4 regions of the Streptomyces sp. NPDC102279 genome follow, and region 1 is predicted to be linked to each of the others. Evidence: riboswitches for the same ligand, from Rfam matches in the RefSeq annotation. Region 1 holds a riboswitch; each other region holds the start of a gene.
The links. A riboswitch is a leader RNA that binds a small molecule or an ion and turns the genes downstream of it on or off. The one in region 1 is predicted to bind S-adenosylmethionine.

Region 1 (2,193 bases):
CACAGGACCTCGCCCTTGCCGGGCACGGCCGGCAGCCGGGGAAGGATGTCGTCGCGGTGCACGACTCGCGCGCCCGCGGCGGCGGCGACCGCGGAGGTGCGGTCCGTGGAGCCCGAGTCGACGACGACGATCTCGTCGACGAGGGGCACCTGCTGCATCAGGTCGTGGCGGATGATCGAGACGATCTCGCCGACCGTCTCCTCCTCGTTGAGCGCGGGCAGCACGACGCTGACCGTCGACCCCGAGGTGCGTTTCGCGGCCATGATCCTGTGGAGCGGGCGGTCGGTCAGGGACCAGGAGCGTGTGCTCAGCCAGCGTTCGACGTCATTCAGCACGGTCTGCGGCTCCTCACTGTCTGATCACACGCTCTCATCAGCGTGCCCGCTGCGGCCAGCGGCTGATCGCTTGCCGTCGTCTCGCGGTTCGGACGACTGCTTCAACTGTCCTGGCCTTCGGTTACAGTCTTGAACAACGCGGATGACCATCGCATGTCCTGGATCATCGGCGCTAACTGTGTTCAACAGTTCAACAATTTAATACCGCTCATCCAGAGGGGCAGAGGGATACGGCCCGATGAAGCCCCGGCAACCCTCCAGCCGGTCTCGTACCGATCGAAGTCGATCGCGTCGCGAGGCTCCCGGCTAGGGAAGGTGCCAAATCCGTCTCACGGCGAAGTGCGTCGTGAGGAAGATGAGGAGAAAGGGCCTCGCCTCCATGGCTGCGCAGACAGTTGCAAGCACCACGAACTCCGCAGAAGCGGTCGATCTCGGCCCGGCCGCGGCGCTTTCCTGCCGGGAGTGCGGACATCGCGTCCCTCTCGGCCCGCTCTTCGCCTGCGAGGAGTGTTTCGGCCCGCTGGAGATCGCGTACGACTTCTCGGCCTACGAAACCGAAGAACTCCGCAAGCGCATCGAAGCGGGACCCGCGAACATCTGGCGCTACGCGCCGCTGCTGCCCGTCCCCGCGGACGTGGCCGACAAGCCGAACATCAACCCGGGCTGGACCAAGCTCGTGCAGGCCGACAACCTGGCCCGCGAGCTCGGCGTCGACGCCGGCAAGCTCTTCGTCAAGGACGACTCCGGCAACCCGACGCACTCCTTCAAGGACCGCGTCGTCGCCCAGGCCATCGAAGCGGCCCGCGTCTTCGGCTTCACCACCCTCTCCTGCTCCTCCACGGGCAACCTCGCCGGCGCCGTCGGCGCGGCGGCGGCCCGTGCCGGCTTCCGCTCCTGCGTGTTCATCCCGCACGACCTGGAGCAGGGCAAGGTCGTCATGGCCGCGGTCTACGGCGGCGAGCTGGTCGGCATCCAGGGCAACTACGACGACGTGAACCGCTTCTGCTCCGAGCTGATCGGCGACCCGGCCGGCGAGGGCTGGGGCTTCGTCAACGTCAACCTCCGCCCGTACTACGCCGAGGGCTCCAAGACGCTGGCGTACGAGATCTGCGAGCAGCTCGGCTGGCGGCTGCCGGACCAGCTCGTCGTGCCGATCGCCTCCGGCTCCCAGCTCACGAAGATCGACAAGGGCCTCCAGGAGCTGATCAAGCTCGGGCTCGTCGAGGACCGGCCCTACAAGATCTTCGGCGCCCAGGCCGAGGGCTGCTCGCCGGTCTCCGTCGCCTACAAGGCCGGCCACGACGTCGTCCGGCCGCAGAAGCCGGACACCATCGCCAAGTCGCTCGCCATCGGCAACCCCGCCGACGGGCCCTACGTGCTCGACATCGCACGGCGCACCGGTGGTGCCGTGGAGGACGTGAACGACGAGCAGATCGTCGACGCGATCAAGCTGCTCGCGCGCACGGAGGGCATCTTCGCGGAGACCGCCGGCGGGGTGACCGTCGGCGTCACCCGCAAGCTGATCGAGAGCGGTCTGCTCGACCCGACCCTGACCACCGTCGTCCTCAACACCGGCGACGGCCTCAAGACTCTGGACGCGGTGGCCTCGGACACCGGGCTGACCGCGACCATCCGCCCGAACCTCGACTCCTTCCGAGAGGCAGGCCTCGCATCATGAGCGTCAACGTCCGCATCCCCACCATCCTGCGCACCTACACCGGGGGTGCCGCCGAGGTGACGGCCGAGGGCACGACCCTCGCCGAGGTCATCAGCGACCTGGAGAAGAACCACACGGGCATCAGCGCGCGCGTCCTGGACGACCAGGGCAAGCTGCGCCGCTTCGTCAACGTGTACGTGA
Region 2 (2,193 bases), on a different contig from region 1:
TGTCCAGGTACGCCTCGCCCTTCTTGGTCCACAGGGAGGAACCCCAGGCGTACTTGCCGCGCTTGCTCAACGTGACCGCGCGGTTCTGCACGTAGCTCGACAGCGTGAAGGGCCCGGAGCCGGCGACTCCCTTGCTGCACTTCTCCTGTGCGCTCCGCTTCACGCTCGCCGCCGACTCGATGCCCAGTGAGTGGGTCGAAGTGGCCTGGAGGAACTGGGCGTTGGGCTTCTTGAACGTCACCCGGACCGTGCTCGCGTCGACCACGGTGGTGCTCCGCACCCCGCTCAGGTAGCCCTGGGCGAGGGTGGCCAGGGCGCCGAGCTTCGGTACGGCGTCGAAGTTGTCCTTGACCACCTGGGCGGTCAGCGGTGAGCCGTCGCTGAACGTCACGCCCGACCGCAGGTGGAAGGTGAACGTCGTCGTGTCGGAGCTGATGTCCCAGCTCTTCGCCAGCCAGGGCACGATCTTGCCGGTCCTGGGGTCCTGGTCGGTCAGGGAGTCCACGACCTGGCGCAGCGAGTAGATGCTGTCGTTGCTGCCCACCTGCTGCGGGTCCACGCAGCCGGCGTCGGATCCCACCGCGAAGGTCAGCGTGCCACCGGACCTGGCCCCGGCGGCGGTGTCGCTCGAACCGGTGCCGCCGCTCGACGAGCAGCCGCTCAGCAGGATGCCGCTCGTCACGACGGCGGCGGCCGCTGTCCATCGGGCGGATCGGATGTCCGGATGGGATGTCACGGAAGGGGTTCTCCTACTCCAGAGTCGCCGCGCCTGTCCGAAGCGGACATGGCGAAGCGGGACGGCGCAGCCGTGGACGGGCGGCACCGTTCGGACGAGAAAGTCGGGACAGGCAATCAGGCGGGGCCCGGACGACGAGTCGGGCGCGAGCCAGACAGGAAGGGGAGCGTCGACGACGGGGTGCGAGGCGGGTAGGTCTTTCTCACAACGCCGGTCACGCCAGGGGCTGTTGTCAGCCGCCGTACGAACGGACCGACGGAGTGCGTCGGCCGGCAGGGCGTGTGGTCAGCCGCGACACAGACAGCTGGCGGAGCGTTCCAGGTCGATGTGGCGGCGGCGAGAGAAGCCGGAGAACATCGCCGCGGCCGCGATCGAGGCGCTCAGGTCGCTGCTGCTGTTCCGCACGCCGGGCCTCCCTGTCTCGTCCCCCTGACGGGGGTTCGCGCTTGCGGGGTCGGACGACCCCGCCGGGCTTTCACCTGGAGCACCCCACCGCGGAGGAGGGTTGCCGGTCAGCGAGCCAGGGCTTGACGCTGACACTCAATGCCGGTCGCGATCGTACGAATCGATTCTCCGATCCGTCAATGACGGGATCGCGGTCAACGGCGTCGGACCAGGAGCCGCAGCACGTGGAGCCGTGGGATTTCATGTGCCCGCAACAACTGGCCCTGATCGTCCGGGCTTTGGTGCGGTTCTCAAGAGGGCGGACGTTCACTGCCACGATCGATCGATCGATCGACGGAGACGACGACAGCCCCTGTGCCGTCCCATCGCCGAACGCGCCCCTGGCGGTCAGCCGGTCGGGTGGCCCGTCTGTGCCGCCAGGCGGGTGCGCAGGCGGCTGAGACGGTCGATCTCGGCGTCGAGCGCGGCCAGTCGGCGGTGGACGACGCCGGCGCCGGGACTCTCCGTGCCGCCGGAACACCCTCTGCGCGGGTCGTCGACGAGCAGCGGGATGCGGTCGGCCAGGCCGCACAGGTCCTCCACCGTCAGGCCGAGGGCGAGCAGGTCCCGGATCACCCTGACCCGGGCGACCTCGCCAGGACCGTACTCGCGCTGCCCGGCCGCCGTACGCCGCGGGGGTGGCAGCAACCCGCGCTCCTCGTAGAACCTCAGCGCGCGTGCTGTCGTACCGGCCGCTGCTGCCGCATCCCCGATCCGCATCCGCTCCCCGCCTCCACCCGGTGCCGCGTCGAACACTCTCAAGGAGGCGGGAGCCCACGGCACCCGGGAGCCCACCGCTACGGCAGGTCCACGACGACGGTTCCGATGTGCCGCCCCTCGAACAGTTCCTGCAACGCCCAGGGCGCGCGATCAATGCCCGCGATCCTGACGTGAGGGAAGACGATCTCGCCGGAGCGCAGCCAGTCCCCGAAGCGCTTGTTCCACTCCTCGGCCGCTTCACCGAGATCCGAGCTGCTGAACCCACGCAGCGTGATCCCCAGCGTGATGACGCG
Region 3 (2,193 bases), on a different contig from region 1:
GAGGCGTACGCCGCTTCGTTGAGGCTGAGTCCGATGACGGCCACGGCCATGTCGGTGGCGAGGCGGGACTCGTCGAAGGAGAAGAAGGCCGGCCCGAACGGCACTCCGACACTCAACGTCTTGTACAGGGCACTGAAGTTGTAGAGGAAGAGCAGGACGACGATGAGCGGCACCGAGCGGAACAGCCAGGTGTAGACCCAGCTCACGGCACGGAGCACCGGGCTCGGCGAGAGCCGGGCCAGCGCCAGCAGGATGCCGCCCAGCAGTCCCAACACCGCGCTGTACACCGCGACTTCGAGAGTGATGAGGAGGCCGTCGAGGATCGTCGGGCGCAGGAACCAGTACTGGAACCGGTCCCACTGGTAGAAGGGGTTGGTCACCAGACCGTGGGCGATCTGGGCGACCAGCACGAGCACGACGGCCGTGATGATCCAGCGGCCGGGACGCCGGAGCGGAAGGACTCGCTGCGCCGTCAGGGGCTTCGGCGCGGCGGGGACGTCGGAACGGGGGATCACCTCGGCGGGCGGCGCTGATCCGGAGGACACAGCTATGCCCGGAGATTCACTCATGGAGAGCTCCAGCGGATTCGGACACCCCGGACCACGGCGAGCGGCAGCGTGGTGTGGAGCCGGTACGGCTCAGCACACGACGCGACACGGGCGCACGGGGAACGAGGGCTGGACGGAGAGAGGGACACCGCGACAGCGGTGGTCGTCAGAGGCTCGGAAGAGGAGCCGTCAGCCTTGGCGGAGGGTGCGACACGTGCCCGTACACAGTGCGCTGTTGACGCGCAGAAGGTCTACGGAGCGGTCCGCGCACAGCACGTCGCGGCCGAGGCGCCGCCATGCGGCCGTCCCGTCAGCTGCGTACATCGCTGTCACCATCACTTCTCCGGCCCTGGGGCATCTCGTTGTGGGCCGCACGTTAGGCCCGGCCCGAAAAGAATGTCAATGCGCGTGCCCACCAGGTGAGACCGCGTCACCCGCCTTCTTGACGGCGCCGCGGGGCGCGTCGAGACTGGCATGGACGGTCACGATTGTCAGCGCCCACGGCGCGGGTTCGTCCCGCTCCTGTGGTCATCGGCCCCGGCTCGCTGACAGGCAACCCTTCCACCGCGACGGGGTGCCCCGGGTGACGACCGGGTCCCGCCGGTGCGGTGGGGCAAGCGTGGTCTCGCGTCCCGCGAGCCCAGGAGGTGGGACCGGTGAGAATGCCGAGGAACGACTTGACGAGGCGCCTGCACATCGATCTGTTGCGCGTCTCCAGCGCCTACTGATCCGCTGCCGGCCCGTTCGGTCCCGGCCCGCGCGTCCGGCGCGGTCGCTTCGCATTCAGCCGCTCATCGCCCATGCCCACAAGGCGGCGATGGCTTCCTCGTTCCCCCTAGGGAGAGTCATGCCCGAGACAGCTTCGCGCGGTTCCAGCACAGCCGGATCCCTTCCCTGCGGCCAGAGTTCACCCACGCACACCGCTGACGAGGAAAGCGTGTTCACCCGTACCGGTGGCCAGAGTCCGTTCCCTTCGGCCACCCGCTCCAGGACGTCCACGCCTCCCCTGCTCCCCCGTACCGCCCACAGCCGCATCGGTGTCGGCCTGGCCGGCGGCTTCTACCCGGCGCCGCACCGCTACGAGGTGTATCTGGCGGCGAGTTGTCCGCGCTCTCTGCGTATCTCGATCACACTCGGCCTGCTCGGTCTGACGAACTCGGTCGCCACGACCCTGCTCACCCACCCCGCGGGAACACCCGACGCCTTCGCCTCCCTGCGCCGCGCCTACGAGGCCACCGAGCACCACTACGGCGGGCCGTTCACGGCGCCCGCGCTCTGCGACCGCTGGACCGGACGCATCGTCAGCAACGACACCTCCGACATCCTCCGGGACCTCACGGGCCTGCCGTCCGGGCACGCGGCGGGTCGCGCGCCGTCGCTGCTCCCGCCGTCTCTGGCGACCGACATCGAGGCCCTCCGGGACCTCCTCGACCGGGATGTCACCCCGTCGGCACACCCCTCGGACCGCACCGCGGCCCTGGACCTACTGGACTGCCAACTCTCCAGCGCCGCCTACATGTTGGGGGACAGTCTGACGGCGGCGGATGTGGACGTCTGGGTGGCTCTCTCCCGACTCGCCCCGGCCGGAACCCTGTGCGCGCACCCTCGCCTGCGCGACTACGTCCGCCGCCTCGGTGAACTCCCC
Region 4 (2,193 bases), on a different contig from region 1:
CGACGACGAAGGAGAGAACGCCGACCCGCGGGGCGTCGTCACCGAAGAGCGAGAGGACCCGGACCTCCGGGACCTCGGCGAGGCCGGCGCGGACGGTGCGGATCAGGTGCTGCTCACGGGCGAGGAGGTTGTCGAAGCCCTCCTCGGTGAGCGCCTTGCAGGCCGAGGCGATGGAGTAGGCGCCGATCACGTTCGGCGAGCCGGCCTCGTGCCGGGCCGCGCTGTCGTGCCACTCCACGTCCACGCCGCCGTCCGCGCGCCGGGTGACCTTGCGGCTGGCGCCGCCGCCCGCCAGGTACGGGTCGGCCTCGCGCAGCCAGTCCGAGCGGCCCGCGAGGACACCGGAGCCGAACGGCGCGTACAGCTTGTGCCCGGAGAAGGCGACCCAGTCGCAGTCGAGGTCCTGGACCGACACCGGGTGGTGCGGGGCGAGCTGGGCGGCGTCGAGGACGATCCGGGCGCCGTGGGCGTGCGCGGCGGCGGCGAGTTCCCGCACCGGCCACAGCTCCCCCGTGACGTTCGAGGCCCCGGTGACGCAGACGAGGGCCGGCCCGTGAGGGTCGCGTGCGGCGAGGGCCTGCTCCAGGGTCGCGACGGCCTCGCCGGGGGTGCGCGGGGCGTTGAGGTACGTCACCCGGGCGTCGCGCCAGGGCAGCAGCGAGGCGTGGTGCTCGGTCTCGAAGACGAAGACCTGGCAGTCGGCCGGGAGCGCGGCGGCGAGCAGGTTGAGCGAGTCGGTGGTGGAGCGGGTGAAGACGACCTGGTCGTCGGTCCGGCAGTCGAGGAACTCGGCGACGGTCCTGCGGGCGTTCTCGAACAGGTCGGTGGACAGCTGCGAGAGGTACCCGGCACCCCGGTGGACGCTGCCGTAGTACGGGGCGTACGCGGCGACGTCGTCCCACACCCGCTGGAGGGCGGGCGCGCTGGCGGCGTAGTCGAGAGCGGCGTAGTCGACCTCGCCGCCGGTGACGAGCGGAACGGTGACGTCCCGGCCCAGGACGGGCAGCGGGGCACAGACGGAGACGTCGGCGGTGGTGGTGACAGACATGGCGGGCTCCTGTGAGGCAGGCGGGATCGCCGCGCGAGCCGGCCGCCCGAAGGCAGCGCTCGGCGCAGGAAGGGGAAAAAAGGGTGTGCGGAGGCGGGGCTCGGCGCCCTATCGCATTCGCTTGCTCACAGAAGGCTCCCTCGAACGACCAGGACCCCTGGTTACGTCCACTCGAAAGAGTGGGAGGGGTCCGCGCTTGCCGTAGACCTCGCTGCCTACGACCTGGTCCTCACCCGGGGCACCCCGCCACGGACGGAGGGTTGCCGGACAGCCGGCCGGGGCCTGATGGCTGTCGCTCATGACCTGATACAGCATCTTGCCAGAAGATCTTCGACGCGCAAGGCGCGGTCCGGATTCTGGACCGCGCCCCGCGTCGCATCACCGGCGCCTCAGGCGTTGCTGGCCGCCACCCACCGGTCGAGGGTGCGCTTCGCCGCCCCGGAGTCGATGGCCTCGGCCGCCTTCGCCATGCCGGCCCGGAGCTGGTCCGCGAGCGGCGCGTCCGTCGGCGACAGGGCCACCAGGGCGGCCGCCGCGTTCAGCAGCACGGCGTCCCGTACCGGCCCGGTCTCGCCGTCCAGCAGCCGATGGGCGACCTCCGCGTTGTACGCCGCGTCGGCGCCGCGCAGCGCCTCGACGGGAACGACGTCGAGACCGACGTCACGGGGGTGGAAGTGCTCCTCGGTGACCTCGCCGTCGCGGACCACCCAGACCCGGGAGCCGGCGGTGGTGGTCAGTTCGTCGAGGCCGTCGTCGCCGCGGAAGACGAGTGAGGAGTTGCCGCGCTCGGCGAAGACGCCCGCCACGATGGGCGCCATCCGTAGGTCGGCGACCCCGACCGCCTGGGCCCTGACCCGGGCCGGGTTCGTCAGCGGTCCCAGCACGTTGAAGGTCGTCCGGATGCCGAGCTGTCCACGCGCCGCCGCCACATGGCGCAGAGCCGGGTGGAACTTGACCGCGAAGCAGAAGGTGATCCCGGCCTCCTCGGCCACCTCCGCGACGCGCTTGACCGTCAGCTGGAGATTGACGCCGAGCTTCTCCAGGACGTCCGAGGAGCCGGACGCCGAGGACGCGGCGCGGTTGCCGTGCTTGACGACCTTGGCGCCGGTGCCGGCCACCACGATCGAGGACATCGTGGAGATGTT

Region 2: it holds a riboswitch for S-adenosylmethionine, as region 1 does, so the genes downstream of both, ACIRQH_RS10935 (putative leader peptide) here and thrC (threonine synthase) in region 1, are expected to answer to the same signal.
Region 3: it holds a riboswitch for S-adenosylmethionine, as region 1 does, so the genes downstream of both, ACIRQH_RS02695 (putative leader peptide) here and thrC (threonine synthase) in region 1, are expected to answer to the same signal.
Region 4: it holds a riboswitch for S-adenosylmethionine, as region 1 does, so the genes downstream of both, ACIRQH_RS29270 (aminotransferase class V-fold PLP-dependent enzyme) here and thrC (threonine synthase) in region 1, are expected to answer to the same signal.

The regions. Positions count from the first base shown of each region.
Region 1 is NZ_JBIWLU010000005.1:174,428-176,620, forward strand. Features, by position in the region: gene ACIRQH_RS13750 (glucosyl-3-phosphoglycerate synthase) at 1-335, opposite strand, end outside; SAM riboswitch class I at 541-697, shown strand; gene thrC (threonine synthase) at 715-2,013, shown strand; gene ACIRQH_RS13760 (MoaD/ThiS family protein) at 2,010-2,193, shown strand, end outside.
Region 2 is NZ_JBIWLU010000004.1:238,823-241,015, forward strand. Features, by position in the region: gene ACIRQH_RS10930 (ABC transporter substrate-binding protein) at 1-736, opposite strand, end outside; gene ACIRQH_RS10935 (putative leader peptide) at 1,022-1,141, opposite strand; SAM riboswitch class IV at 1,174-1,284, opposite strand; gene ACIRQH_RS10940 (MerR family transcriptional regulator) at 1,529-1,900, opposite strand; gene ACIRQH_RS10945 (MDR family NADP-dependent oxidoreductase) at 1,978-2,193, opposite strand, start outside.
Region 3 is NZ_JBIWLU010000001.1:638,990-641,182, forward strand. Features, by position in the region: gene ACIRQH_RS02690 (amino acid ABC transporter permease) at 1-569, opposite strand, end outside; SAM riboswitch class IV at 1,029-1,174, shown strand; gene ACIRQH_RS02695 (putative leader peptide) at 1,211-1,276, shown strand; gene ACIRQH_RS02700 (glutathione S-transferase C-terminal domain-containing protein) at 1,486-2,193, shown strand, end outside.
Region 4 is NZ_JBIWLU010000012.1:67,714-69,906, reverse strand. Features, by position in the region: gene ACIRQH_RS29270 (aminotransferase class V-fold PLP-dependent enzyme) at 1-1,048, opposite strand, end outside; SAM riboswitch class IV at 1,236-1,352, opposite strand; gene trpD (anthranilate phosphoribosyltransferase) at 1,438-2,193, opposite strand, start outside.